DNA from 4 places in the Cellulosimicrobium sp. PMB13 genome. Region 1 is predicted to be linked to each of the others. Evidence: riboswitches for the same ligand, from Rfam matches in the RefSeq annotation. Region 1 holds a riboswitch; each other region holds the start of a gene.
The links. A riboswitch is a leader RNA that binds a small molecule or an ion and turns the genes downstream of it on or off. The one in region 1 is predicted to bind thiamine pyrophosphate.
Positions count from the first base shown of each region.

Region 2: linked by a shared signal. The riboswitch ahead of V5D56_RS01485 (thiamine ABC transporter substrate-binding protein) and the one ahead of V5D56_RS18935 (TenA family protein) in region 1 are both predicted to bind thiamine pyrophosphate.
Region 3: linked by a shared signal. The riboswitch ahead of V5D56_RS13585 (ECF transporter S component) and the one ahead of V5D56_RS18935 (TenA family protein) in region 1 are both predicted to bind thiamine pyrophosphate.
Region 4: linked by a shared signal. The riboswitch ahead of thiO (glycine oxidase ThiO) and the one ahead of V5D56_RS18935 (TenA family protein) in region 1 are both predicted to bind thiamine pyrophosphate.

Region 1 is NZ_CP145910.1:4,254,380-4,261,581, reverse strand. Features, by position in the region: gene V5D56_RS18950 (NAD(P)/FAD-dependent oxidoreductase) at 80-1,570, shown strand; tRNA gene V5D56_RS18945 (tRNA-Leu) at 1,725-1,798, shown strand; gene V5D56_RS18940 (VOC family protein) at 1,802-2,197, opposite strand; TPP riboswitch at 2,278-2,407, shown strand; gene V5D56_RS18935 (TenA family protein) at 2,398-3,150, shown strand; gene V5D56_RS18930 (helix-turn-helix domain-containing protein) at 3,223-3,657, shown strand; gene V5D56_RS18925 (DUF6882 domain-containing protein) at 3,729-4,685, shown strand; gene V5D56_RS18920 (Ig-like domain-containing protein) at 4,690-7,202, opposite strand, start outside.
Region 2 is NZ_CP145910.1:280,156-287,357, reverse strand. Features, by position in the region: gene V5D56_RS01505 (hypothetical protein) at 1-659, opposite strand, end outside; gene V5D56_RS01500 (DUF4235 domain-containing protein) at 712-978, opposite strand; gene V5D56_RS01495 (PadR family transcriptional regulator) at 1,275-1,616, shown strand; gene V5D56_RS01490 (hypothetical protein) at 1,613-1,981, shown strand; TPP riboswitch at 1,988-2,091, shown strand; gene V5D56_RS01485 (thiamine ABC transporter substrate-binding protein) at 2,155-3,243, shown strand; gene V5D56_RS01480 (ABC transporter permease) at 3,348-5,102, shown strand; gene V5D56_RS01475 (ABC transporter ATP-binding protein) at 5,102-6,307, shown strand; gene V5D56_RS01470 (DUF4235 domain-containing protein) at 6,367-6,687, shown strand; gene V5D56_RS01465 (response regulator) at 6,724-7,202, opposite strand, start outside.
Region 3 is NZ_CP145910.1:3,016,002-3,023,203, forward strand. Features, by position in the region: gene V5D56_RS13565 (MBL fold metallo-hydrolase) at 1-495, shown strand, start outside; gene hisS (histidine--tRNA ligase) at 517-1,914, shown strand; gene V5D56_RS13575 (energy-coupling factor transporter transmembrane component T family protein) at 1,952-2,725, opposite strand; gene V5D56_RS13580 (ABC transporter ATP-binding protein) at 2,722-4,452, opposite strand; gene V5D56_RS13585 (ECF transporter S component) at 4,445-5,104, opposite strand; TPP riboswitch at 5,222-5,343, opposite strand; gene V5D56_RS13590 (hypothetical protein) at 5,563-6,006, shown strand; gene V5D56_RS13595 (hypothetical protein) at 6,003-7,202, shown strand, end outside.
Region 4 is NZ_CP145910.1:2,151,744-2,158,945, reverse strand. Features, by position in the region: gene V5D56_RS09850 (hypothetical protein) at 1-191, shown strand, start outside; gene V5D56_RS09845 (hypothetical protein) at 373-1,191, opposite strand; gene V5D56_RS09840 (glycosyltransferase family 4 protein) at 1,396-2,538, shown strand; gene guaA (glutamine-hydrolyzing GMP synthase) at 2,564-4,177, opposite strand; gene thiE (thiamine phosphate synthase) at 4,222-4,902, opposite strand; TPP riboswitch at 4,947-5,049, shown strand; gene thiO (glycine oxidase ThiO) at 5,039-6,424, shown strand; gene thiS (sulfur carrier protein ThiS) at 6,523-6,759, shown strand; gene V5D56_RS09815 (thiazole synthase) at 6,771-7,202, shown strand, end outside.

The DNA.
Region 1 (7,202 bases):
GGTCCGGCGTGCGCGGGATCACGCCCGTCTGACGGACGCCCGGGCTCGCGTGGTCCGGGAGCAGTAATACTCTGGAACCATGCCTCAGAATGACCTGACCTCGGTCAGCCGTGCCCAGACCGCTTCGCCGCGGCCCCGCAAGGTGCCGCGCGTCGTCGTGCTCGGCGGCGGTTCCGTGGGTCTGTACGCCGCTCGTCGCCTGCGCAAGAAGCTCGGCCGCCGCGAGGCGGCGATCGTCGTCGTCGACCCGCGCCCGTACATGACCTACGCGCCCTTCCTCCCCGAGGCCGCCGCCGGGTCGATCGACGGTCGCGACGTCGTCGCGCCGCACCGCCGCGCGCTCAAGGGCGTCGACGTGCTGCAGGGCAAGGTCGTCGGGATCGACCACGGCAACCGGCGCGTGACGATCCACCCCGAGGAGGGCGACGACTACTCGGTCACCTACGACCACCTCATCGTGGGCCTGGGCTCGGTCTCGCGCACGCTGCCCATCCCGGGTCTCGCGGAGACCGCGATCGGCTTCAAGAACGTCGAGGAGGCCATCGCCGTCCGCAACCACGTGCTCAACCGCATGGACGTCGCGTCGTCCACGTGGGACGAGACGCTGCGTCGCCGCATGCTGACGTTCACGTTCGTCGGCGGCGGGTTCGCGGGGATCGAGGCGCTGGCCGAGATCGAGGACATGGCGCGCTACGCGACGCGCAACTACGCGACGATCGAGGAGCGCGACCTGCGCTTCGTGATGATCGAGGGCGCCGGGCGCATCTTGCCGGAGCTCAGCGAGCCGATGGCGGAGTACGCGCTCGAGGAGCTCAAGAAGCGCGGCATCGAGTTCCACCTCAGCACGTTCCTCTCGTCGTGCGTCGACGGCCACGTCGTCACGTCCACGGGCGTGGAGTTCGACTCGGACACGATCGTGTGGACCGCGGGCGTCAAGGCGAACCCGGTCATCAAGGAGGCCTCGGACCTCCCGGTCGACAAGCTGGGCCGCGTCACGGTCCTGCCGACCCTGCAGGTCGCGGACGCCGAGGGCGAGGTCGTGCCGAACGCGTGGGCCGCGGGCGACTGCGCCGCCGTGCCGGACGTGCTCAACCCCGGCAAGTTCTGCCCCCCGAACGCCCAGCACGCGATCCGTGAGGCCACGCGCCTCGCCGACAACCTCGCGCTCGAGCTGCACAGCGAGCCGCCGGTCGAGTACCGCCACAAGAACGTCGGCACCGTCGCCTCGCTCGGTCTGTACAAGGGTGTCGCGGAGCTGTTCGGCGTGTTCAAGCTCCGCGGCGTGCTTGCGTGGCTCATGCACCGCAGCTACCACGTCATGGCGATGCCGACGGGCAACCGCAAGATCCGCATCTTCATCGGCTGGATGGGCCAGTTCCTCATGGGCCGCGAGCTCGTGTCCCTCGGCTCGCTGCACGACCCGCGCGCCGAGTTCCGCACGGCGTCGGTGCCGCCGAAGAAGGACGGCGAGCCCGTGAAGCAGACCGCGCAGGGTTCCGCCGCCGCGGCAGAGTCGGGTGCGGGGACGATCGACTCGGACTCCAGGACGCCGGCGGCCAAGGCCTCCTGACGCGCACCTGACGGGTACCGGGCGCACAGCCCACGTGCCCGACGACGAGGGGCGGGCCGCGCGTGCGGCCCGCCCCTCGTGGCGTCCCCGGCGACGACCGCGGACCGTACGTGCCCCGGGGTGGCCGGGACGGTCCGGGTAGTCTCGGGCCAGCGCCCCCATAGCCCAACTGGCAGAGGCGGCCGGCTTAAACCCGGCGCAGTGCGGGTTCGAGTCCCGCTGGGGGCACGCTCACGAGAGCCCCGTCGGTCCGTCCGGCTCGGCGGGCGGCGCGGCCTCCTGGCCGAGGACCACGACGTTGCCGTCGGGGTCCTGCACGCGCGCGACACGCTCGCCCCAGGGCTGGTCGGTCGGCGGCTCCACGACGGTGACCCCCGCCGCGGCGAGGTGCTCGACGGCACGGTCGCAGTCGTCGACGTACACCCACAGCGTCGCGCCGCCGCGGACGTCCGCGGTGTCGGCGAGCCCGATCCCGAGCGGGGACCCGCCCACGTGCACGTTCACGTACACGGGCGGGCCGTCGTCGGGGAACGCGTACGCGACGCTGCCGCGCAGGAGGTCGCGGTAGAAGCCGAGGGACCGCTCGACGTCGGCCACCGTGAGGATCGGGAAGAGGCTCCGGAACATGCGTCCATGGTCGACCCGCCCGGACGCTCGCGCTCGCCGGACCGTCCGGCGGGCGCGGCGAGGGGGCTGCTAGGGTGCCGACGAACCACGCGGGGTGTCCCGCCCGGGCGACGAGCGCCGGGCCGAGGGACTGAGACGAGCGGTAGACCGCCCGGACCCGTCGAACCTGATCTCGCTAGCACGAGCGGAGGAACGTGGGCATGACGACGTCTGCCATCACCACCCTGACCAACCCGACCACCGGGAACCCCGGTGCTCTCGTCGCCGACGACGAGGACGGCTTCACCGCCGGGCTCGGCCGTCGGTACGCGCACCTGTTCACCGAGTTCTACGACCACCCGTTCCTCGCCGGGCTGCGGGACGGGACGGTCGAGCCGGCCGCCGTCCGGCACTACGTCGGCCAGGACCACCAGTACCTGACGGCCTACCTGCGCTGCTACGGGCTCGGCATGGCGCTCGCGCCCGACCGCTCGTGGGCCGCGTGGTTCCACGGCAAGGCAGGCTTCCTGCTCGACGACGAGTCCCACGCGCACCACGCGATGTGCGACTTCCTCGGCGTGCGCTACGAGGACGCGCAGGTCTCGCGGCTCGCACCCAGCGCGCAGGCGTACGTCGACCACATGCTCGCCGCCGGTCGGGACTCCCTCGGCGTGCTGCTCGCCGCGCTGCTCCCGTGCCCGTGGACGTACATCTGGTCGGCGCGGCGCTTCTGGCTCGACGAGCGCGCGACGACGCCGGGCGCGATCGCCGCGGACCACCCGCTCGCGGGATGGTGGGAGTTCTACGCGGCGGAGCGCACCGAGGGCGTGCTCGCGGACCTGCGGGCACGCCTCGACGCCCTCGCCGCCGACGCCGGGGAGGCCGAGCGCGCGCGCATGGAGCGGGCGTTCGAGCTGAGCTGCCGGCACGAGACCCGGTTCTGGCAGATGGCGCAGACGCTCGAGGACTGGTGAGCCTTACGCCGACAGCAGATCCGTGCCCCGGTCCGGCGACGACCGGACCGGGGCGCGGGTAGCGTGACCGGCATGGACGGACAGGCGGTCGCGACCGGGCACGCAGCCACGTCACGGCCGGGGGCGGCACGGCGTGCCGAGCCGCTCCTGCGCCACGTGATGGGCGGGATCCTGCGTCGTGCGCGGCTCGCGCAGGGGCGAACGCTCGTCGACGTCGCCACCGCGGCGCGGGTCTCGACGGCGTACCTGTCGGAGGTCGAGCGCGGTCGCAAGGAGGCGTCGTCGGAGGTCCTCGCGGCGGTCTGCGCGGCGCTCGGGATCCGGCTCGTCGACCTCGTCGCCCGGGCGGGGGAGGAGCTGCGTCCCGTGGGCCCGGTGCTGGTCCTGTCGTCCGCCGGCGCCCGACCGTCCCCGCGCGCGGCACTGGGGGCGCGGCCGCGCGGCGCGAGGACCGGTGGCGCCGTGTCTGCGCGCGTCGCGCACCATCGGGCGCTCGTCGCGGCCTGATCCCGCGAGCGTTCCGTGCGGCCCCGTGTCGCTGCCCGCCGGGGCGCACCGGACGGCGCTACGTTCGAACCATGACCGAGCCGCCCGTCCTCCAGGACCTCGTCGACGACGCCGCGTTCCTGTCCCACGAGCACATGCTGCACCTCGCGGACCTCTACGGTGAGGACGCGTGGCACGCCGACCTGACGACGGGCGCGTTCACGTTCACGTCCGCCACCGGCGTCGTCACCGAGTGCCGGCTCCAGCTCCTCGGGACGTCCGCGCCGGGACCCGGGACCTGGATGTGGGCCTGGCAGAACATCAACGGCTTCCCTGACGAGGTCCTCGTGGCGGCGGAGAAGACGCGGGGCGCCGGGCTGCCGGAGACGACGACCGCCGAGGTCTCGCTCTCCGCGGAGCTGCCGCACCGCCTCACGCTCGCGGCCAAGACGACGACCGGGTCGTTCACGCACTACGGCGCACCCGTCGGTGGCGGTACGCGCGCCTGGTTCCTCCTCGAGCACGAGACCCTCGAGCTGCCCCCGCCGAGCGTGCCGCGGGTCGTGCGCGCGCTGAGCGAAGGGTTGCTGTCGGTGACGGTCGTCGACCACCGCCGGGCCGTGCTCGCCTACGCGGACGGCCGCGGCCTCGAGGTCGAGTCGCACGACGACGGGTCGCTCGCGCTCGTCGTACCGGGCGGTGCGGTGACCGTGGCGTTCGACGACGCCGGCCGGATCGCGCAGATCCAGGCGACGGCGCGACCCGCCGTCGAGCCTGCGCTCGCCGCGCGGGCCGACGCCGACCCGGCCGACGCCCACCGGACTCCTGCCGACGCGGACGCGGCCAAAGCACACCCGACTCCTGCCGACGCGGACGCGGCCGACGCCCACCCGACTCCTGCCGACGCGGACGTCGGTCCGGCCGACGCCCACCCGACTCCTGCCGACTCGCCCGCGGGCGAGGCCAGCGCCGGCACCGCGCATGCCGCGGTCGGCGCCGGCACGCCGAGCGAGCCGCCGCGCCGGCGCTGGTTCCGCCGGCACGGCTGAGGGATCAGCCCCAGGTCACGCTGCGGGAGTCGCCGAACGCGTTCGTGCGGATCCACACCTGCGCGCCCGGCTGCCCGTAGTGGCACCACATCCCGGTCCGCGGGAAGTTCCCGTTCGCGTCGGTCCGCAGCGGGCGGTTGTTGCGGTCGACGGAGTACGTGCGCGTGCCCTCGAACATGTGGTCGCCGTTGTGGCTCGTCCAGCACGACGCCGTGAACGGCGTGTTGGGCTCCGCACCGGAGATCGAGAGGTCGACGATCGCGCACGACGAGTGGATGCACGTGACGGAGGGGTAGTTCGATCCCTTGTACGCCTGGAGGACGGGCTCGGGCCTCTTGTCGGACGTCGCACTCCGGCAGGTCTGGTTCGTCGCGCCCTCGGTCGGGGTGACGGTCACGCAGATCTCCCGGGTCTCCGAGTAGCCGACGCTCAGCGTCCCGGACCCGGACGTGCTGTTCGAGCGCACGGCACCGGTGACCGACGTGGTGTACGGGCGACCGTTGTCGGACGTCGACCAGCTGTAGGTGATCGCGCGGTCGCCACCGGCCATCGTCAGGGCGGGTGCGGGGATCGGTCCGTACGGGGTCGCGCTCGCGCTCGCGGCCGGTCCCGGCTCGTCGGCGCCGTCGACACCGGCGACGGCGCGGACCTGGATCGTCGCCTCGCGGCCGTCGGTCAGGCCACCGACGACCTTGTCCGCGCCGAGGGCGGCCCAGCCGCCGCCCGCGTTGTACTCGTACCTGATCTCGTCGGAGCGCACGCCGCTTCCGGTCGCCGCGCCGAACGAGAGCTGGACCTGTCCGTCGGACCCCGTGGCGCGTGCGCTGAGGCCGGAGACGGCGCCGGGCGCGGCGAACGCGCGGACCGCGTTGGACGCGGGGGAGGACTCGGCGTCGCCGAACTTGTCGGTGGCCTTGTTGTGCGCCCGGACCCGGAACGTGTACCCGGTGGTGTCGGCGGGCAGACCCACGGTCGTGCTCGTCGCACCGCCCCCTGCGGTCACCGACCGCACGACGGAACCACCCTGGAGCACGTCGACCGTGTACTGCGAGATCGCGGCACCGTTCGGGTCGGGCGCCGTCCAGGTGACCTCCATCTGCGACGTGGCGCCGATGGACGTGCGCCGCGCCGTGGGCGCGGCGGGCGCGGCGGGCTTGCCCGCGGGGGTCTCGGACGCGGACGGCTCACCCCACTCGGACGGGTCGGGGGCGCGGTTCTCGGCCTGGACCTGGACGGTGTAGGCCTGGCCGTTGGTCAGTCCCTCCCACGTGGTCGTGGTCTCGGTCAGGCACGTCTTGTCGCTCGCGCCGCCGGCCGGCGCCGGGGAGATGCGCAGGTTGACGCACTCGATCGCGGAGCGGTCGGTGTAGGTCGCGTTCTTCCACGTGACGGTGAGGGACTCGTCGCCGAACTCGAGGGTCGGGGCGGCGGGCGGGTCGGGCTTCTCGTCGGGGCGCGCGACGGCCGAGGGCGGGGACGCGGGGCCGTCGTCGACGGCGTTGGTCGCGAACACGGTGAACGTGTACTCGACGTCGTTGGTCAGCCCGTCCAGGGTGCAGGTCGTGGTCCCGCACGCTTTCTCGTACCCGTTCTGGGAGCGCACGGTGTACCCGGTGATCTCGGCGCCGTTGTTGTTCGGCGGGTCCCAGGACAGCACGACGGTCTTCGACCGGACCTCCTCGACCTGGGGCGTCGGCGGGGCCTCGGGCTTGCCGAGCACGGTGAGCTGGACGCGGCCCTCGACCTCGCGGTCGGGGTCCTTCGTCGCGTCCTGCACCCGGTAGCGCACCACCATGACCCCCACGAAGTCCTCGCGGGGCGTCACGACGACGGAGTCCCCACGGACGACGGGCGGAGTGCCCTGACCGGTCTCGATCACCGCGTCCAGGAGCGTGAGCGGGGTGTCGGGGAACGGGTTGGAGTCGTTCGCCAGGACGTCGACCGTCGTCTCCTTGCCCTGGTGGGCGTCGGCGACCGCGTCGTCGTTCGCGCGGGTCAGTGGCCGCGTGGACGCCACCACGGTGAGACGGGCCTGCGTCGCCACGGGCGGGTTGTTCTCGTCGGAGACCGTGACCGGGACCTCGACGACGGTGCCCTTGGGGACCTCCGGCGTCGCCTGCGCGTGCAGCGTCGAGCCCTCCACGGAGACCGAGATCCCCTGGCCGGGCCCGGTGGCCTTGAACGACAGGGTGTCGCCGTCGGGGTCGGTCGCGAACCGGGCGAGGTCGACCGACGCGTCCTCGCCCGCCGCGACCTCGAGGGTCGCGTCCCGCAGCTCGGGCGGCAGGTTCTCCGGCGGCAGCACGGTGATCGGGACGGTCAGCAGAGCGACGTTGCCGTCGGGGTCGTCGGGCCCCGACCCGTCGGTCACCTCGAACGTGACCGAGGCCGGTCCGTGGTACTCCGGGCTCGGGGTGTAGGTGATCTGCGTGACCGACCTGACCTCGCGCGAGCCCTCCGTGGCCTTGACCGTCTTCTCGGTCGTCAGGCGCGGGGTCCGGCCCTCGACCACCAGCA
Region 2 (7,202 bases), 590 kb from region 1:
CGCACGGCAGCCGTGCGGGCGCTGCGCCGCGCTTCCCCGCCCGCCTCGACGACGCCCCGCTCCAGGCGCTTCGCGACGCGCTCGAGGAGGGTGCGGGCGAGCAGCGCGCCGGCCACGAGCAGCACGACGGTGAGCCCGAAGCCCTCGGGGACCGGGTTGGCGGTCTCGATCCCGGCACCCGCGGCGAACGCGTGGTCGAGCGCCGCCGAGTCGACGTAGGCCTGCCAGTCGGAGGACAGCCCGCCGTAGAACTCGTAGATGACGAGGTAGGGCACGAGCACCGACGCGATCGACCCGAGCAGCGCGCGCACCTCGATGCGGTCACGGTCGTCGCGCGGCTCGCGCCGCAGCACGTGCAGCATGACGACGATGCCGACGACCGTCGCGAGCGGCGAGAAGCACAGGACGAGCAGCCCCAGCTCGCCCGACGACGGCGCGACGGCGAGCGCGGCCCGCAGCGCGAGCTCGTGGGCGACCTGCGCGAGCACCGCCACCGCCACGAGGGCAGGCCAGTGCCGCGCGAGCAGGCGGCCTGCGTCCGCGAGGACGCGCAGGCCCGCGCGCAGCACCGACTCGTCGGTCGGTCCGGCGGCGTCGCTCGGGTCTGCGTCGGTCGTCGTCGACGCGGGGGGAGTGGTCATGGGGACGGGATCCGTCACGCGCGCCAGGGTACCGGGGCCTGGGTCACGGCGGGCCGGTCCCGGGGCCGGTTCAGGAGAGGAAGCGCGTCACGACGCGCTTGGCCTCCTTGCCGGCGAACCGGCGGGCGAGGACGCCGACCCCTGCGGCGACGGCGGCGAACGTGACGGCCGAGACGATGCCGACCTCCTCGTCGTCGAGGTCCTTCGGGGCGTCGTGCCCGGTGACCTTCGCCCAGACGACCGTGACGAGCTTCTGCGCCGCCCAGCCGGCCGCGAACGTCAGCGCGACGGTCCCTACCTTGACGGCGAGAGTGGCCTTCTCCTCGGTGTCTGCCACGGGTGCTCCTCCATCGGTCGGCGGCCCGGCGGTGCCCGGGTGTGCTGCGACCACCGTAGTAGGAAGTCCGGCGCCGGCGCGCGTGCGCCGTGAGATGCGAGAAGTTGTCCCGCGGGCGACGCCGGCCAGGACCACTTCTCGCATCTCGTCGGGTGGTCCTGCGCACCACGACCCAGGGCGCGTGCACGGCGCTTCCAGGGCCGCTCCCGTCCCGTCCGTGGTGTGGTCGATCCGCCGACCTATGCATCACGCAACAATAGGTAGAGATTCACACTAGCAAGCCCTACGCTTCCCGTATGGCGTCGACGGACACGGTCGAGAACGTGCAGCGGGCGGTGCTCCCGACCGCGGTGCTGTCCGCTCTCCAGGTGTCCCCGAACCACGGGTATGCGCTGGTGGCCCAGCTCCGTTCCGCAGGGTTCACCGGGGTGCAGGGCGGGACGCTCTACCCCCTCCTGCGGGAGCTCGAGCACCACGGGCTGCTGACGTCCCGCTGGGACGTCGACGGCTCGGGCCCGGCACGCAAGGTGGTCGAGCTGACGGAACGCGGCGCCCAGCGGCTGCGCGACGACCACGAGGCGATCCGTACGGTGCTGGCGCAGCTCGACGCGCTGGCGGACAGGGGGGAGAGGGCATGACGTACCAACGGGACCTGGCGTTCGCGCTGCGCCTTCGAGGCGTTGCGGAGAAGGACGTCGCCGACATCGTCGCGGAGGTGGACGCCCACGCGCAGGAGGGCATCGTGCTCGAGGAGTTCTTCGGGGCGCCCGACGAGTACGCCGCACGATTCCCCGAGGGACCCAAGCGGCTGCGCGACGCGGCGTGGTGGACCAAGGTCAGCGCCGTCGTCGCCGTCGTGTGGATCGTCGCCGTCACGGTGGTGGCTGCGCTCGGCGTCGACCTGCCGGTCCGGTTCGGCGTCATCGCCCTGTGGCCGGCGCTCGGCCTGATGGTGCTGGGCATGGTCGTCGACATCGTCTGGGCCCACCGCCGCCCGGTGTAGGCTCCACGGGAACGACAGGGGAGCTCCTGAGGAGCTGAGAGTGCGGACCACCGCAGACCCTCGAACCTGATCCGGTTAGCACCGGTGGAGGAAGTCGGGATCTCGATCACCCGTCCGCGTCGGCACGGCCGTCGCGTGCGGATGGACCCCTCCTGAACGTCCTGGGAGGACACATGCAGCACACCACCCGCCGTCGGGCGCCACGGTCCGGCCGGCACGTCACGACGGCGTCCCTCGCCGTGGTCACGCTCCTCGCGGCCGCCGCGTGCAGCGGGGGCGACGACGCGGCCGGGGGCGACGACGCGTCGTCGGGCACCGTGACCCTCGTGACGCACGACTCCTTCGCCGTGAGCGACGACGTGCTCGCCGCGTTCGAGGAGGAGAGCGGGCTCACCGTCGAGCAGGTCGCGCCCGGCGACGGCGGCGCGCTCGTCAACCAGCTCGTGCTCACGAAGGGATCGCCGCTCGGCGACGTCGTCTTCGGGATCGACAACTCCTTCGCGACGCGGGCGATCGACGAGGGCGTGCTCGACCCGTACACGCCCGCCGACCTGCCGGCGTCGGCCGAGCAGTACGCCGTGGGCGACGGCGAGCTCACGCCGGTCGACCTCGGCGACGTGTGCGTCAACGTCGACCACACCTGGTTCACCGAGCAGGGCGTCCCCGAGCCCGTGACGCTCGATGACCTCACGGAGCCCGAGTACCGCGACCTGCTCGTCGTGACCAACCCCGCGACGTCGTCGCCCGGCCTGGCCTTCCTCCTCGCGACCGTCGGTGCGTTCGGCGAGGACGGGTGGGAGCAGTACTGGGCCGACCTGCGTGCCAACGGCGTCAAGGTCGTCGACGGCTGGTCCGACGCGTACTCCGTCGACTTCTCCGGCGGCGAGGGCGCGGGCGACCGGCCGCTGGTCCTGTCGTACTCCACCTCGCCCGCGTTCACGGTCTCGGAGGACGGGACGTCGTCCACGACGGGCGCGCTGCTCGAGACGTGCTTCCGCCAGGTCGAGTACGCGGGCGTCCTCGCCGGGGCCGAGAACCCCGAGGGCGCGCAGCAGCTCGTCGACTTCCTCGTGAGCGAGACGTTCCAGGCCGACGTCCCGGGCCAGATGTACATGTACCCCGTCGACGACACCGTCGCGCTGCCCGCCGAGTGGGAGCAGTTCGCGCCGCTCTCCGACGATCCGTTCGAGGTGGCACCCGAGGACATCGACGCGCACCGCGACGAGTGGATCAAGGCGTGGACGGCGACGGTCGTCGACTGACCACCGCCCGGCCGCCTGCCGAACACGGGGTTGTCCACCGGTCTCGCCGGAATCCGGTGGGCAACCCCGTGCTCGGGGGTGGATGGTCCCGTGCTCGGCGCGGGGTGCTGTGGGGGGTCGCGGCGGCGGTGCCGCTCGCGTTCCTCGGCGTGTTCTTCGTGTGGCCGGTGGTGTCGCTCGTGGCGCGCGGGTTCGTGGGGTCCGACGGCGGCCTCGACCTCTCGGGGTTCGCGGAGGTGTTTTCCGCTCCCCGGACGTGGCGGATCGTCGGGCTGACGCTGTGGCAGGCCGTGCTCGGCACGACGTTCTCCCTGCTGCTCGGGGTTCCCGGCGCGTACGTGCTGTACCGGTGCCGGTTCCGCGGGCGTCGCGTCCTGCGCGCGCTCGTCACCGTGCCGTTCGTGCTCCCCACGGTCGTCGTGGGCGTCGCGTTCCGCACGCTGCTCGTCGACGGCGGGCCGCTCGGGTTCCTGCGGCTCGACGGGACGTTCGCCGCGATCGTCGTGGCGCTCGTGTTCTTCAACTACTCGGTCGTCGTGCGCACGGTCGGCGGGCTGTGGGAGCACCTCGACCCGCGTGCCGAGCAGGCCGCGCGCGCGCTCGGCGCGACGCCGTGGCGCGCGTTCCGGACCGTCACCCTGCCCGCCCTGGCCCCGGCGATCGCGAGCGCCGCGTCCATCGTGTTCCTCTTCTGCGCGACGGCTTTCGGCGTCGTCCTCGTGCTCGGCGGCATCCGCTACGGCACGATCGAGACGGAGATCTGGATCCAGACGACCCAGTTCCTCGACCTGCGCACCGCCGCGGTCCTGTCGGTCGTGCAGCTCGCTGTGGTCGTCGCGGCGCTCGCGGTCGCGAACCGCACGCGCGCCCGGCGCGAGCGGGCGCTGACGCTCACCGCCGCGTCGAGCGCCGCGCACCCGCTGCGCCTGTGGCAGCGCGGACCGGCTGGCGGGCCGGTTGGCGGACCGGCCGGTGGATCGACGGGTGGCTCGGCAGGCGGCCTTGCGCGCGGCCCGGTGCGCGGACGCCCCGGCGGCGACCTCCTGCCCGCCGCGCTGACCGCCGTCGTGGTCGTGGTGCTCGTCGGGCTGCCGCTCGCGACGCTCGTCGTGCGGTCGCTGCGCGTGCCGGGCGGCGGGTGGGGCCTCGACAACTACGCGAACCTCGGCACGACGGGCGGTCGCAACGCGTTGTCCGTCACCGTGTGGGAGGCGGCGGGGAACTCGCTGCGCACCGCGGCGCTCGCGACGGTGCTCGCGGTCGCGATCGGGGGTCTCGTCGCGCTCGTCGTGTCCCGGCGCCCGCGGTCGCGCACGGGCCGCCGGGCGATCGGGGCGCTCGACTCGGTGTTCATGCTCCCGCTCGGCGTCTCCGCGGTGACCGTCGGGTTCGGGTTCCTCATCACGCTCGACCGGCCGCTGGGGCTCGACGTCGACCTGCGCACCTCGGGTCTCCTGGTCCCGATCGCGCAGGCCGTCGTCGCGATCCCGCTCGTCGTGCGCACCGTGCTGCCGACGCTGCGCGCGATCGATCCCCGGCTGCGGGAGGCCGCCGCGACCCTCGGCGCCGCACCGGGCCGCGTGTTCCGCAGCGTCGACGGGCCGATCGCCGCGCGGTCGCTCGGCCTCGCGGTCGGGTTCGCGTTCGCGGTCTCGCTCGGCGAGTTCGGCGCGACGTCGTTCCTCGCGCGCCCCGACACCGCGACCCTGCCGGTCGTGATCTTCCGGCTCGTCGGCCGTCCCGGCGCCGAGAACCAGGGCATGGCGCTCGCGGCGAGCGTCGTCCTGGCCCTGCTCACCGCCGTCGTCATGCTGCTCGCCGAGCGGTTGCGCGGCGACCGCCCCGGAGGAGAGTTCTGATGGTGCAGACCGACCCGACTGCGCGGACCGTCGCGCAGGGCCCGGCGCCGCGACCCGCGCAGCACGCGGCGGACGGCGCGGGGCTCGAGGTGCGCGACGTCGTCGTGCGCTACGACGGCGCCTCGCGCCGCGACCCGCGCACGACGGCGGTCGCGGGGGTGTCGCTCGACGTCGCGCCCGGCGAGGTGCTCGCGCTGCTCGGGCCGAGCGGGTGCGGCAAGTCCAGCCTGCTGCGCGCCGTCGCGGGACTGGAACCGGTCGCCGCCGGCACGGTGCGCTTCGCGGGCGACGATCTCGCGGGCGTGCCCGTGCACCGGCGCGGGTTCGGGCTCATGTTCCAGGAGGGACAGCTGTTCCCGCACCGCGACGTCGCGGGCAACGTCGCCTACGGGATCGCGGACGTGCCGCGCGCCGAGCGCGACGACCGGGTGCGCGAGCTGCTGGGCGTCGTCGGGCTGGCGGGGTACGAGCGGCGCGCGGTGACGACGCTCAGCGGCGGCGAGCGCCAGCGCGTCGCCCTCGCGCGGTCGCTCGCTCCCCGCCCGCGCCTGCTGCTGCTCGACGAACCGCTCTCGGCGCTCGACCGGGGGCTGCGCGAGCGGCTCGCGCTCGACCTGCGCGCCGCTCTCCAGGCGACGGGCACGACGGCCGTGTTCGTCACGCACGACCACGACGAGGCCTTCACCGTGGCCGACCGCGTCGCGGTCATGGACGCCGGCCGCGTGCTCCAGGTCGCGCCGCCGGAGGAGCTGTGGCGCGAGCCGTCGTCGCGCCGCGTCGCCGAGTTCCTGGGCTACCAGGCGTTCCTCCCGCTCTCCGACCTGGCAGGCCGCGAGCTCACCGGGGTGTCCCCTCACCCTGACGCGCGCGACGGGATGCTGGCGGTCGGGCCGCGGGGGCTGCGCGTCGCCGGGACGCCGGACGTGTCGGGGTCGCCGGTCCACGGGGTGGCCGCTCGCCCTGGCCCGTGGCGCGGGACGGTCGTCGGGAGCGTGTTCCGTCGGGGCGCGACGGAGGTCACGGTCGACGTCGCGCTCCCGGGCAGCGCGGGTAGCGCGGGTAGCGCGGGCGGCGTGGGCGGCGCGGGCACTGTCCGCGTCGTCGCGCTCGCAGGGCGCGAGGCGGGCGAGGCGATCGCCTGGGTGCCGGGCCACGAGGTCGACGTCGCGCTCGACCCCGCCGGGTGCGCCGTCGTGCCGGCCTGAGCACGACGACCCGACCCGTTCGGCGCGCGACGACGCCAGGCTGGTCCTAGCGTCGAGGGATGAGCGACGCATCGATCGGCGAGAACCTGCCCGAGAAGGGTGGCAGCAAGTCTGCGAAGATCCTCTACCGACCCGTCGGGCTCGTGAGCTCGATCGTCGGTGGCCTCGTCGCGGGTCAGGTGTTCAAGCAGGTGTACAAGCGCGTGGCGCCCGGGGACCGCAAGGACGCCCCGAGCCCTCTCCAGTCGGAGTACCCGCTCAAGGAGATCCTGCTCGCCGCCCTCATCCAGGGGGCGATCTACGCCGCGGTCAAGGCGCTCATCGACCGCGGCGGTGCCCGCGCGTTCGAGCGCTGGACGGGCGAGTGGCCCGGCGACTGACCGAGCGAAACCGTGGTCGGCGGGGTGCGCTCGCGCTCAGGTCCGGGCGTCTGCGCCGGCGTCGTGGACGACGAGCGCCACCTGGGTCCGGTTCTCGACGCCCAGCTTGAGCAGCACGTTCGACACGTGGGCCTTGACGGTCGGGACCGAGAGGTAGAGGCGTGCCGCGATCTCGGCGTTGCTCGCTCCGCGCCCGATCTCGACCGCCACGTCCCGCTCGCGCGCGGTGAGACGGCCCAGCGTCGCGAGCGCCCGCTCGCGCGCGCCTCCCGCCGAGGCCGCGGACGTCATGAGCCGCCGCGCGATCGCGGGCGAGAGCACGGGTTCGCCGGCGGCCGCGGCGAGCACCGCGGCGACGATCCGCTCGGGTGCCATGTCCTTGAGCAGGTAGCCCGACGCCCCGGCGTGCAGCGCGCCCGCGACCTCCTCCTCGGAGTCGAAGGTCGTGAGCACGACGACGGCCGGTGCGTCCGACCGTGCCCGCACCCGCCGCGTCGCCTCGATCCCGTCGACGC
Region 3 (7,202 bases), 1.2 Mb from region 1:
GCGGCGGACGCGTACCGGCTGGCGGACCCGTTCGGCACGCTCGAGCGACGACCTGGGGCCTCCGGGCCGGGCGGGACCGGGGCGGCGGTGGTCTCGGGGCCGCTCGGCGAGGCGCTGCGCGCCGCCGGGGCGCGGCCGGGCGACTACCGGGCGCCGGCCGACGTGCAGACGTTCGAGGCCGATGCCGGCGAGGCGCGCGCGCTGCACCTGGGCGAGCTCCACCTGAGCGCCGTGGGCGCGCCCGGGCACACCGAGGGCTCGACGCTCTACCTGCTCGGCGGGCCGGGGTCGGGTCTCGTGCTCAGCGGCGACGTCCTGTTCGCGGGGTCGGTCGGCCGCACCGACCTGCCCGGGGGTGACGGGGCGACGATGGCGCGCACGCTCCGGGACGTCGTCGGGCGCCTGGACCCGCGCTGGGACGTGCTCCCGGGCCACGGCCCCGCGACGACCGTCGCCCGAGAGCTCGCGACCAACCCGTTCCTCGCCCAGGGCTGACGTCTGGAAGGATCAGGTCCCATGGCCAGGCCCACACCCCTCTCCGGATTCCCCGAATGGCTGCCCGACGGACGGATCGTCGAGCAGCACGTCCTCGACGCGCTGCGCCGCACGTTCGAGCTGCACGGCTTCGCGGGGATCGAGACGCGCGCGGTGGAGCCGCTCGACCAGCTGCTGCGCAAGGGCGAGACGTCCAAGGAGGTGTACGTCCTGCGCCGGCTCCAGGAGGAGCCGGGGGAGGGCGACGAGGCCCGCACGGGCCGGCCCGAGAAGCAGCTCGGCCTCCACTTCGACCTCACCGTCCCGTTCGCCCGCTACGTGCTCGAGAACGCGGGGCACCTGGCGTTCCCGTTCAAGCGGTACCAGATCCAGAAGGTCTGGCGGGGGGAGCGTCCCCAGGACGGGCGGTTCCGCGAGTTCACGCAGGCGGACATCGACGTCGTCGGTGCCGGCGAGCTGCCCTACCACTTCGAGGTCGAGCTCCCGCTCGTCATGGCCGAGGCGCTCGGCGCGCTGCGCGAGATCGGCGTCCCCGAGGTCCGCGTGCTCGTCAACAACCGGCGCGTCGCCGAGGGCTTCTACCGCGGCCTCGGTCTCGACGCCGTCGACGACGTGCTGCGTCAGATCGACAAGCTCGACAAGATCGGCCCGGAGAAGGTCGCCGGCCTCCTCGTCGCGGAGGCCGGCGCGACGCCCGAGCAGGCGGACGCGTGCCTGGCGCTCGCCGCGATCAGCGGCACGGACACGACCGTGGTCGACCGCGTGCGGGCGCTCGCGGCCGAGCGCGGCGTGACGAGCGAGCTCATGGAGACGGGGCTGGCCGAGCTCGCCGCGATCATCGAGGCGGCGAGCGTGCGCGCTCCCGGGGTCGTCGTCGCGGACCTCAAGATCGCGCGCGGCCTGGACTACTACACGGGCTCCGTGTACGAGACCGTGCTCGTGGGGCACGAGCAGCTCGGCTCGATCTGCTCCGGCGGCCGCTACGACACCCTCGCGTCCGACGGTGCGACGACGTACCCGGGCGTCGGGCTGTCGATCGGCGTCTCGCGCCTCGTGTCGCGCCTGCTGTCGGCGGGCCTCGTGCGCGCGACGCGCTCGGTGCCCAGCGCCGTCGTCGTGGCCGTGACGAGCGAGGAGTCGCGGCCGGCGTCGGACGCAGTGGCTACCGCGCTGCGCGCGCGCGGTATCCCCGTCGAGGTCGCGCCGAGCGCCGCGAAGTTCGGCAAGCAGATCCGCTACGCCGACCGCCGTGGCATCCCGTTCGTGTGGTTCCCCGCCGCCGGGCAGCTCGACGACGCGGGCGACCCGCGTCCCGACCAGGTCAAGGACATCCGGTCGGGCGAGCAGGTCGACGCGGACGCCGCGTCGTGGGCCCCGCCGGCCGAGGACCTCTGGCCCCGCGTCGTGCCCGCGGCCTGACAGCGCAGCACCGCGGCGCGCCCGGTGCGCTCGCCGGTCATCCGGCGAGCGCACCGACACCGGTCAGCCAGCCGACGTGCGCGCCGAGCACGACGACGCCCGCGGCCGCCGCGAGGACCGCAGCGGCCGCGAGCACGTCGCCCGTGCCGAGCGCGACCGGTCGGGAGGTCGTGCGCGGCCCTGCCCCGAGCCCGCGCGACTCGAGGGCGATCGCGAGGCGTTCGGACCGGCGGATCGCGCCGACGAGCAGCGCGAAGGCCGCCGTGCCCAGCGCGCGGGGCGATCGCGGGAGGTCGCCCGCGGCGCGGCGCGGGTCCCGGACCGCCTGCGCGCACCGGATCGTGTGCCACGTGCCCGGAAGCTCCTCGAGCAGCCGGTGCGCCGCGAGCACGGCGAAGGTCCACGTGGCGGGCAGCCGGGCGTGCTGGTGCAGGCTCGTCATGAGGCGGACGGGATCCGTCGTCAGCACGAGCGTCAGGGACAGGACGCCGACGAACAGCGTGCGCAGCGCGAGCGAGGCGCCGATCGTCAGGCCGGTCGCGCCGACGGTGACCGGGCCGACGACGACCACGTCGCCGCCGGAGCGCGTCAGGACGTTCACCACGAGCAGGCTCGCCGCGAACGCCAGGAACGGCACGTGGCCCAGGGCGACCGCGCGCAGCGGCACCCGCCCGAGCACCAGGAGGGCGGCGACGGCGAGGACGTAGCCGATCGCGGGCGTCACGGGGTCCGTCACGAGCAGAGCCGCCGTCGACAGCGCGAGCACCGTCGCGAGCTTCACGGTCGGGTTCCACCGGGCGAGCGGGCTCATGCGTGCACCGCCGGGACGCGGGCGCGGCCGGGCCGCGAGCCGGAGGCGAGGGCGTCGTCGAGCGCCCGGACGAGCGCGCGCAGCCCGACCCCCCGGCCGCGTCCCGTGCGCGCCCACCACTCGAGCAGCGGCGGCCGGGCGAGCCGTCCACCGGCGCACAGCGCGTCGTCGGCGAGCACGGCCGACGTCTCGCGGTCCGCGACGACCTCGCCGTCGACGACGACGGCCACGCGGTCGGCGATCCGCGCGACGAGGGTCAGGTCGTGCGTGACGAGCGCGACGGCGCCCCCGCGGTCGGCGAGGTCCCGCAGGACGCGGCCGGACGCGTCGGCCTGGGCGCGGTCGAGGCCGAAGGTCGGCTCGTCCGCGAGCAGGACCGGGGGATCGAGCACGGTCGCGGTCGCGAGGGACAACCGGCGCTGCTCGCCGCCGGAGAGGCGGAACGGGTTCGCGTCGGCGAGGTGGCCGAGCCCGTACGCCGCGAGCGTCCGCGCGACGCGCTCGTCGAGGTCCGGGACGCCGGCGAGCCGCGGTGACCAGGCGACCTCGTCGCGGACGGTCCGCGCGAGGAGCTGGTGCTCGGGGTCCTGGAAGACCATCGCGACGGGCGTCGGTCCGGCCACGGTGAGCGTGCCGGATCGCGGTTCCAGCCCGGCGAGCCCGCGCAGCAGCGTGGACTTCCCGCTCCCGTTGGGCCCGACGACGGCGAGCACCTCACCGGCGCGCAGGTCGAGGTCGACGTCGTGCACGACCGGCGCCCCGGACCGGGTCACCGTGAACGAGCGGGCACGGAGCGCGACGCGTGCTGGGCCGTCGGCCGACGGGGCGGTGGGCGACGCGGCGGCGAGGTCGACGAGCCAGGTGTCGGTGACGTCGGAGCCGAGGGGGCCGGGTGCGCCGGCCGCCTCGAGCACGACGTCGAGAGGGAGCCAGCAGCCGAGCTCCACGAGCCGCTGCGCGTGCTCGCGCAGCACGACGCGGGTGGGGCCGTGCGCGACGACGCGTCCGGCGTCGTCGAGCACGAGCGTGGCGCCCGGCAGGTCGCCGAGCTCGTCGAGGCGGTGCTCGACCACGACGACGGTGCGGCGCCGCGCCGCGCCGTCGGCGGGGAGGGAGCCGTGGGCCAGCCGCGAGACCACGCCGCCGACCTCGCGGGCGCCCGCGGGGTCGAGGAGCGCGGTGGGCTCGTCCAGGACGAGCACCGCGGGATCGGTGACGAGCGCGGCGGCGAGCGCGACGCGCTGCGCCTCGCCGCCGGACAGCGCGTGGGTCGACCGTGCGCGCAGGTGCGTGGCCCCCACCGCGGCGAGGGCGTGCGCGGATCGCTCGTCGATCGTGGCGGGGTCGGCGGCCCGGTTCTCGAGAGCGAAGCGCAGCTCGTCCTCGACGCGGCCGAGGCACAGCTGGTCGCCGGGGCTCTGCTGCACGAGACCGACGTCCGCGGCCAGGCGCGCCACGGCGACCTCGCGCGGATCGTGGCCCGCGACCTCCACGTCGCCGGTCACGTGGCCGGGCAGCGTGTGCGGGACGACGCCGGTGAGCACGCGCAGCAGCGTCGACTTGCCGCACCCGGACGGTCCGACGACGAGCAGCCCGGTCCCCTCGGCGACGTCCACGCTCACGTCGTCGAGGACGGGGACGCCGTCGTGACCGACGCCGACGGACAGGCTCCGCGTCCGTACGGCCACGGTCCCCGGTGCCGCTGGACGTCGGCCGGTCTCAGCCACGGCGCGACTCGATCGCGAACGCGTCGAGGACGCCGGTGCGCGCGAGCGCGTCGCCGAGCAGGCGCGCCGCGATCCCGCACAGCAGCACGCACGACACGACCTGGATGCCGAGCCGGAGCGTCGCGTAGTCCTGCCCGAGCCACCCGAACCGGACCGCGTTGAACGCGTACGTGACGAGAGCAGCGCTCACGCCGGACGCGACGAAGACCCACCACCCGTAGCGGCGGTAGCGCGTGAGGGCGAAGGGCAGCTCGGCTCCCGCACCCTGCACGAGCCCGACGAGCAGCAGGAGCGGTCCGGCGGGCGAGGCGAGGAACACGACCTCGACGAGCGCGGCGAGCGTCTCGGTGAGGATCCCGACGCCCGGCTTGCGCACGATGTACGTCGCGAGCGGTCCGACGACGATCCAGGCGCCGGCGAGCACGTTCGCGGCGAGGTCGGCGAGCGGTCCCATCGCCAGCTGGAGCGGCGCCCAGAGCTGGACGAAGGCCCAGTACACGAAGCCGAACACGACGCCGAGGACCGCGACGAGCACGGTCTCGTGGAGCGTCAGGCCGCGGCGCCGTCGGGGCGCTCCTGGCCCGGGCGTGACGGGTCGTGCGGTGGGTCGTGCGGTGGGCCGTGTCGTGGGTCGTGCGGTGGGCTCGGTCATGCGGGTCCCTTCGTCGGGCCGCGACGGGTGCACGACGGCGCGTCCCGACCCTCTGCGCGCGCACGTGCCCCGCTGCACGGCCGTGCGGACCCGTGCGGGCGCGTGCGGGCGCAGGGGACGGTGACGTCGGCCCTGCTCCCTTCGCTGGTACGAACCAGATCAGGTTCCACGGGTCTGCCGGTGGGACACGGATGTCCGGCCGGCACTCTCAGCGCTCGTGCGCTCCCCGGGGGCGTTCGGGCCGACCCTAGGGCCTCCTCCTCGCGAGGACAATCCCGTCGTCTCACGGTGCGGGACGCGTCGCCCGGTCCTCGGCGAGCGGTGTGAGAGGGTGCGACCGGCGAGACGCGCGGGGACGGTCGGTACCGACCGGCGCTCGGGCGGGCGCGTCGCGGACGACCCCGGCCGGGCGACCGGACGCCGGGGGTGGTCCAGATCTCCGACGACGAAGGAGCACGATGAGCGAGGACAACGACCCCGGGCTGGTCGCCGAGCTGGACCGCCTCGACCAGGCGGTCAGGGCAGCGCCCGCCGGCGACACGACGGCGCAGATCGCGCTGTGGCGGCAGACGACCCGCTTGACGACGTGGTTCTTCATCGCGCGAGGCTCCGCCGACCGGCCCAGTCCCTACGGCGTCGCGTCGGCGCAGGGGCCGATGATCTGTCTCTACAGCAGCGCCGCTCGCGCGCGCGAGGCCGCTCGTGCCCTGGGCCTGGTCGGCGCGGAGGGTGACGAGGCGCCGCTGATCGGCGTGCCGGTGCCGGCGGCGATCGACTATCTCGCCTCGTTCGGTGCCGTCGGCGTGGTCGGTGTGACGCTGGACCACCCGCGGATCGGTCACCACGTCCCGCTGGCGAACCTCGCCGTGCTCAAGGGGTGGGCGGACGAGGCGACGCGGTGAGCGAGGTCGACGACGCGGTCGAGCGGAGCCTGGACCTCGCCTGGGAGCTCTTCGCGGCCCAGCCGACGCATCCTCGGGTCGCCGAGCTCGCGCTGCAGGTGCTCGCCGCCCAGCCCGAGCGCAGCGGCGTGTCCCTGCTGCTCGGCAGCCACCGTGAGGTCTGTGGCGAGACCGACGCGGCCCGGCGCCTCTACCTCGACGTCGCCGGGCGTCGCGACGCTCAGTTCGTCAACGCGGCCCGCGCGCTGAGGCACCTGGCGTTCGCCGAGGACGACCACCCCGAGGCGCTGCGGTGGGCGAACACGGTGCTGCGAGAGGACCACGAGCAGTGGGACGACTGGATGGAGCTCGGGGCCGCACTGGCGCTCGGCGGCGAGCACGAGTCCGGCTGGTCCCAGCTCGACGACGCGGTCGAGCGGTGCGCGCGGACGGCGCCGGACGAGCTGCCCCGGGCGCTCGGGCAGCGCGCCGTGCACCTGCTGCGGACCTACGCGCCGGTCGACCGGTTCGTCCGCGCGGCCGAGGAGGCGATCCGGGCCGAGGCGGCGAGCCCCTGGGTCGCGCTCATGCTGGGGTGGGCCTACCTCCTGCAGTACCGCTTCGACGACGCCGAGCGGCTCGGGCTGCGCCTCCTCCGGGAGAACCCGACCGAGGACCTGTTCCAGAACCTGGTGGGGACCGCCCGGACGCTGCAGGGAGTCGTCGAGAACGCCGACGCGGAGGGTTACACCCTCGAGGACATCCGTCGCTCCGGGGTGCTCGAGACGGCGTGGCGCGAGCTCCGTGACCAGGAGCTCGGCACCGACCTGCGCTCCGCTCTCGCCGCGCTGGACCAGGTGATGCCCGCGGACCTGCGCGCGACGCTGCGACCCGGCGCGTCGTTCGGCGACGAGGCGGAGACCGAGCACATCGGCGCGATGGCCGCCGAGGCGCTCCTGACCTGGCACGACGGTCAGCGGCCCGGCTCCGGTGCTGTGTGGGGTCAGGCCGAGCCGTTCCGCCTGATGTCGGCGGCGGAGGTCGTCGCCCTGTGCACGGAGATCGAGGCGGACCCCGCGGCCCATCCGGACTGGCCCGAGGACGAGGCGGGGGAGCAGGTGATGACCGACGACGCCGGGGCCTACCTCGTGGTCGTCGCGTTCGGAGCGCTGGTCAGGCGTCGCCCCGGGTACCCCGAAGAGGCCGTCGCGCCGTCG
Region 4 (7,202 bases), 2.1 Mb from region 1:
CGCGTGGTCCGAGGGTCGCGACGATCGTGTGGGGCTTCGTCCTCTTCGCGCTCGGGGCCGCGGTGCTGGCGGCCGCCCTCGGCGCCGACGTCGACCTCGGCCTCGCGGCGATCGTCGTGCTCGTGGTCGCGGGCGTGACCCTCGTGGTCGGGTCCGTCGTGACGAGCGTGCGGCGGCGCGGGCAGGGCTGACGACCCGGGACACAGACAAGGCCGAGGGGTCGTGACGGTACTAGTCACGACCCCTCGGCTCGTCCGAGCGACGACCGGGCCGCGCGCTCCTCCCGGTGCGACTCAGCAGGAGCGGGTCTCCGGCGTCCGGACGGACGTCTCGACCGGGTGGGCGGCAGGCCGCGGCACCCGGCTCGTCTGGTCAGCTCGTGGGCGCCCCCGGGCGCTCGTCGGGTGCAGTCTGCGACGGGGGCTGGGACTGCGTCGGGCCCGTGGTCGAGTGGTTCACCGGCGGTGTGGGGTCGTGGGGCGAGGCCTCGGGGCTCGCGCCCGGGGCCGACGGCGAGCCGGTGCCCGGGCCGCCGGTCGGCTCGGTCCTCCCCGCCGCCGCGGCGCGCGCCTCCGCGGCCGGGGTCGCGAGGGCGGAGGTCCGGGCGGGTCGGTCGGGCCGGTCGGGCACGGTCGTCGGCGTCACCGGCGGCGCGGTCGGCGACGCGGGAGCCTCCGGGGCGGAGGCCGGGTCGACGTGCCGGCCGACGCCGGACAGGTCACCCCCCGAGCTGTACGCCGGGGTCTCGACGGCGACGCTCGGACCGCCGGCGAGCTTGCGCAGGGCGACACCCAGCAGCAGGAACAGGATGCCGAGACCGACGACGAGCGCGGCGACACCGAACGCCACGACGGACGTGAACAGCGAGGCCCGGAGGAACGACGCCGTCATGACCGTCTGCCGCGTCGGGTCGTCCTGGTCGAGCTCGGCGTACGTCTGTCCGCCGCTCGCCTCCAGGGCGTGCTTGTTGATGACCTCGGCCTGCGCGTACGCGGTGAGCGGTCCGTTCACGTGCCGCCCCGCCATGAAGGATGCGTCGTCGGAGACGGTGATCTCCTCGGCCGACAGCTGGTTCGCCACGACGATCCAGGTGCCGATGCCCGCGAGGATGAGGACGATGCCGGCGATGATCGAGACGAGGCCGATGCCCCGGACCCCTCGTGCCGGTGTGACGGTGACCGTGCTGGACATGTGGCGCTTCTCCTTCGTCAGGACCCACCTGGCCCGTCCGGCGCGCCCCCGCCCGCGAGGCGTGGCCGCCGCGGGACGGTCGAACCACCCATTTCGAGACCACCGTAGCGACCAGGGACGCGTTGTGCCCGCGCAGACGGCGCGTGTCGCCGCAGGTCGGTGCGCGTGTCGTCGGGGCGAGAGGCCGGGTGGGAGGATTCCGGGGTGCGCATCACCCACGTCACCGACTGCTACCTGCCCCTGCTCGGCGGTATCGAGACCCAGGTGGCGCGCCTCGCGCAGCAGCAGGCGTCCGCGGGGCACGACGTCGCGGTGATCTGCACGACGCCCTCGCGTCCGGGCGCGCACGGTGTCACCGCCGAGGTCGACGAGGGTGTCACCGTGCACCGCCTCGCGGCCCGGTTCCCGGGCGGCTACCCGGTGCATCCCCGCGCCCCCCACCACGTGGCGCGCCTGCTGCGCGAGGCGAGGCCCGACGTCGTGCACCTGCACATGGGCGTCCTGACCCCGTCCACGCAGGCGTCGCTGCGGACGGTCGTCCGGGCGGGTCTGCCCGCGGTGCTGACCGTCCACTCGGTCTGGGGCGGCGCGGAACGGGCGTTCGCCGCGCTCGACCGCGTCGTGCGGTGGTCGCGCTGGCCCGTCCTGTGGTCTGCCGTGAGCGAGCTGACGGCGGCTCCGCTGCGTCGCATCGTGGGCGACCACGGCGAGGTCGCCGTCCTGCACAACGGGCTCGACCTCGACGCGTGGCGCATCCCGCGGACCGAGCGCGGCGAGCGCATGGAGGGGTCCGCCGTCCACGTCGTCGCGGCGACACGCTTCGCCCCGCGCAAGCGCGTGCTCCCGCTCCTCGAGGTCGTCCGGGACGCCGCGGCCCGCGTGCCCGACGGCGCGCTCCACGCCACGATCGCGGGCGACGGTCCGGAGCTCGACACCGCCCGCCGGTTCGTCGCCGAGCACGACCTGCGCGGCGTCGTCTCGCTCCCCGGCCGCCTCACCGCGACCGAGCTCAAGCGCCTCTACGCGCGTGCCGACGTGTTCGCCGCCCCCGCGGTCGAGGAGGCGTTCGGCATCGCCGCGCTGGAGGGCCAGGCCGCGGGGCTCGTCGTCGTGACGCGGTCTCAGTCCGGTGTCGCGGAGCGGCTCACCGACGGCGTCGACGCCCTCCTCGCCGACGACGACGCGGAGTTCACCGACGCGCTCGTCCGCCTGGTCACCGAGGACGACCTGCTCGACCGCATCGTCGCGCACAACCGCGACGTCCCGTCGTCGGCGGGCTGGCCTCGCGTCCTCGCCGACGTCGAGAACGCCTACGCCCGCGCCGCGGAGATCGCGGCACGGGCGTAGGAAGAACGGCTGGACGCCGCCGGGATCACTCCCACTCGATGGTGCCCGGCGGCTTGCTCGTGACGTCGAGCACGACCCGGTTGACCTCGTTCACCTCGTTCGTGATGCGCGTCGAGATGACGGACAGCACGTCGTAGGGCAGACGGGTCCAGTCCGCCGTCATGGCGTCCTCGGAGGACACCGGACGCAGCACGATCGGGTGACCGTAGGTACGGCCGTCGCCCTGAACGCCGACCGACCGCACGTCGGCCAGCAGCACGACGGGGCACTGCCAGATCTCGCGGTCGAGGCCGGCCTTGGTGAGCTCCTCGCGCGCGATCTGGTCGGCGGCGCGCAGCGTCTCGAGACGCTCGGCCGTGACCTCGCCGACGATGCGGATGCCGAGCCCGGGGCCGGGGAAGGGCTGGCGCCAGACGATCTCCTCGGGCACGCCGAGCTCGAGCCCGACGGCACGGACCTCGTCCTTGAACAGCGTGCGCAGCGGCTCGACGAGCGAGAACTGCAGGTCGTCGGGCAGGCCGCCGACGTTGTGGTGGCTCTTGATGTTCGCCGCGCCCTCGCCGCCGCCGGACTCGACGACGTCGGGGTAGAGCGTGCCCTGCACGAGGAACTTGACCTCTTCCCCGTGCGCTCCGGCGTCGGCGACGATGTCGCGCGCGGCGTCCTCGAACACGCGGATGAACTCGCGGCCGATGATCTTGCGCTTGGTCTCCGGGTCGCTGTGGCCCGCGAGCGCGGTGAGGAACCGCTGCTTCGCGTCGACCACCACGAGGTTGACGCCCGTCGACGCGACGAAGTCGCGCTCGACCTGCTCGGCCTCGCCGGCACGCAGAAGGCCGTGGTCGACGAACACGCACGTGAGCTGGTCGCCGACGGCCTTCTGCACGAGCGCGGCCGCGACGGACGAGTCGACGCCGCCGGACAGGCCGCAGATCACGCGGGCGTCGCCGACCTGGGCGCGGATCGCTGCGACCTGGTCCGCGATGACGTTGCCGGGAGTCCACTCGGGGGCCAGGCCCGCGCCGTCGTACAGGAAGTGCTCCAGCACGGTCTGCCCGTGCGCGGAGTGCTTGACCTCCGGGTGCCACTGCACGCCGAACAGCCGACGCGCCCGGTCCTCGAACGCGGCGACGGGCGACCCCGACGACGTCGCCAGGACCTCGAAGCCCTCGGGCGCGCGGTGCACCGCGTCGCCGTGGCTCATCCACGTGGTCTGGTTCTCGGGGGTGTCGGCGAGGAGCACACCGGCCTCGCAGACCGAAACCTCGGTGCCGCCGTACTCGCGCTGGCCGGTCTGGGCGACGTCGCCGCCGAGCGCCGCGGCCATCGCCTGGAAGCCGTAGCAGATGCCCATGACCGGCACGCCGGCCTCGAACAGCGCCGGGTCGACGAACGGCGCGCCGGCCGCGTAGACCGACGACGGCCCCCCGGACAGGATGATCGCGGCCGGGTCCTTCGCGAGCATCTGCTCGACGGTGAAGGTGTGCGGCACGATCTCGGAGTACACCTTGGCCTCGCGCACGCGGCGCGCGATGAGCTGCGCGTACTGGGCGCCGAAGTCGACGACGAGCACAGGGCGCGGCGTCGAGGCGACCTGCGCCGTGGTGGGGTGGTCAGGGGTGGTGGCGGGAGACGTCACCGGTCCAGGATAGTCGCCGCGCAGCGCTCGTCCGGCACACCGCCTCAGGCGCCGGCCCGCTCCTCGATCCGCTCGCGCAGCGCCCGCGCCGCGGTCTCGGGGTCCGAGGCCTCCGTGATCGCCCGCACCACGACGACGCGCGTCGCGCCTGCGTCCAGCACGGCGTCCAGCCGCCCGGCGTCGATCCCGCCGATGGCGAACCACGGCGTCGTGGGGCGGGTCCCGGCGACGTCGCGCAGCAGGTCGAGCCCGACCGCCGCTCGACCGGGCTTCGTCGGTGTCGCCCACAACGGCCCGACGCAGAAGTAGTCGACCTCCGGGTCGGCCTCCGCGGCGGCGGCCTGCTCGGCCGAGTGCGTCGAGCGACCGAGGACGGGCGTCGCCCCGAGCAGCGAGCGGACCGCCCCGACCGGCAGGTCGCGCTGCCCCATGTGCACCACGGGCGCCGCCGTCAGGCCCGCGACGTCGGCCCGGTCGTTGACCGCCCACAGCGCGCCGTGCTCGTCCGCGACGCGCGCCACGAGCTCCTGGAGCTCGAGCTCGCGCGCGACGTCGAGCGACTTGTCCCGGAGCTGGACGACGTCGACCCCGCCCGCGAGCGCCGCGTGCAGGAAGCCCTCGAGGTCGCCGCGCTCCTCGCGCGCGTCGGTGCACAGGTACAGCCGGGCGGCGGCGAGGCGGTCGCGGGCCGCGGTGCCCGGGGTGACGGAGGTCTCGGTGCTCATCCGTCGGAGTGTAGGGGCGGGCGCGCCGCCACGGCCGGTACTGTGGCCGAGAGCACGGGAGCCCCGCACGGGGCTGAGAGGGCGTAGGAGCCGACCGTCGAACCTGATCTGGGTCATGCCAGCGAAGGGAGCGCACATGGACCCCCTGCACGCCGCCGTCCGTCCGGCTCTGGCCGTGGACGCAGAGGCCGACCTGCCCGACGGCGCGCGCGACGTCGTGGTCGTCGGCGGCGGGATCGTGGGTCTCGCCGTGGCCTGGCGCGCCGCGTGCGCGGGCCTGACCGTCACCGTGCTCGACCCCTCCCCCGGCGACGGCGCGACGCACGCCGCGGCGGGGATGCTGGCACCCGTCACGGAGGCCGACTTCGGCGAGGACGACGCCCTCACACTCCACCTGGCGGCGGCGCGCGCGTGGCCGGGGTTCGCCGTCGACCTCGAGCGCGCGACGGGGACGGACGTCGGCCTGCGCACCGCCGGGACGCTCACGGTCGCGTACGACACCGACGACCTCGCGCTCCTGCGCCGCGTGCTCGCGCTGCACGCCGCGCACGGCCTCGACTCGCAGGAGCTCACGCTGGCCGACGCCCGGCGGCGCGAGCCGCACCTCGGGCAGCGCGTCGCGGGCGCCGCGTGGGCGCCGCACGAACACGCCGTCGACCCGCGTGCGACGCACGCCGCGCTGCTCGGAGCGCTCGCAGTGCGCGGTGCTGCCGCACCCGGTGCGGGTCACAGGCTCGGGCCGGGCTCCGCCGTCGTGCGCGCCCGGGCCACCCACCTCGCGCTCGACGCGGCGGGGAGGGTCACGGGCGTGCACGACGACGCGGGCCGGCTCCACCGCGCCGGTGCCGTCGTGCTCGCAGCGGGCTGGGAGTCCGGTGCGCTGGCGTCGGGCGTGCCGGGCGTCGTCGTGCCGGTCCGCCCGGTCAAGGGCCAGACGCTGCGTCTCGACGCGGGGCCTGATCTCGCGCTCGAGCACGTCGTGCGCGGCGTCGTGCAGGGTCGGCCCGTGTACGTCGTGCCGCGCGACCCGGTCCCCGACGGGCAGGGCCACGGCTACGCCGGGCATCGCGAGATCGTGATCGGTGCGACGACCGAGGAGAACCCCGACGACCGTCGCGCGACCGCCGGCGGGGTGTTCGCGCTGCTGCGCGACGCCCGCGCGCTGCTGCCCGGGATCGACGAGGCCGCGATCGTCGACGTCACGCCGCGCGCCCGCCCCGCGACGCCGGACAACCTGCCGCTGATCGGCGCCACGCACGTCCCGGGCCTGCACGTCGCCGCCGGGCACGGCCGCAACGGCGTCCTGCTCGCGCCGCTCACCGCCGAGGCCGTCGTCGCGGGCCTGACGGGCGAGCCCCTGGCCGCCGACGCCGCGGCAGCCCTCGCCGCAGCGCATCCCGACCGCTTCACCGACGCCCCGGTCCGCCCCGCCCGCGCAGTCGGTGCCCTCGCTGCCCCGGGTGCCATCGGTACCCCCGTTACCCCGGGTGCCGTCGGTGCCGAACCCCGAGCTATGGGCTGATCACAGGCTGGAACCGCACACAACCCGGGGTTCGGCACCTACACCGCGCGTCACGGCACCCCGTCGACGACCCCTTCCACCCGGAGAGGATGACCCTCGTGTCCCCCACCCCCGCACCGACCGCGCTCGTCAACGGCGAGCAGTTCCCGCTCGACGCGACCACCGGCGTCGAGGACCTCGTCGCCGCGCTCGTCCCGGCCTACGTGACCGACGGGTCGCCGCAGGGCGTCGCCGTCGCGATCAACGACGCGGTCGTGCCGCGCGGCACGTGGTCGAGCACCGTGGTCGCGCCCGGCGACCGCGTCGAGATCGTCACCGCCGTCCAGGGCGGCTGAAGGAGATGTGCATGCACGCCACCGGTACCACGCACCCGGCCGACCCGGTCCTGCCGACGGACGTCGCGGCGTCGGGCACCTCGGCCCCGGGCACCCCGGACCCGGGGGTCGAGGAACGGGCCGGCGCGCTGCACGACCCCCTGGTCGTCGCCGGGACGGCGATCGGCTCGCGGCTCGTCATGGGCACCGGCGGCGCGGCGAACCTCCTCACGCTGGAGGACGCGCTCGTCGCCTCCGGGACCGCGCTGACGACCGTCGCGATGCGGCGCGTCGCGGTCCGGGCGGGCGGCGACCCGGCCGACGCCGGGATCTGGGGACTGCTCGACCGCCTCGGCATCAGGGCCCTGCCCAACACCGCGGGCTGCTTCTCGGTCCGCGAGGCGGTGCTCACGGCGCACCTCGCGCGCGAGGCGTGCGGGACCGAGTGGGTCAAGCTCGAGGTG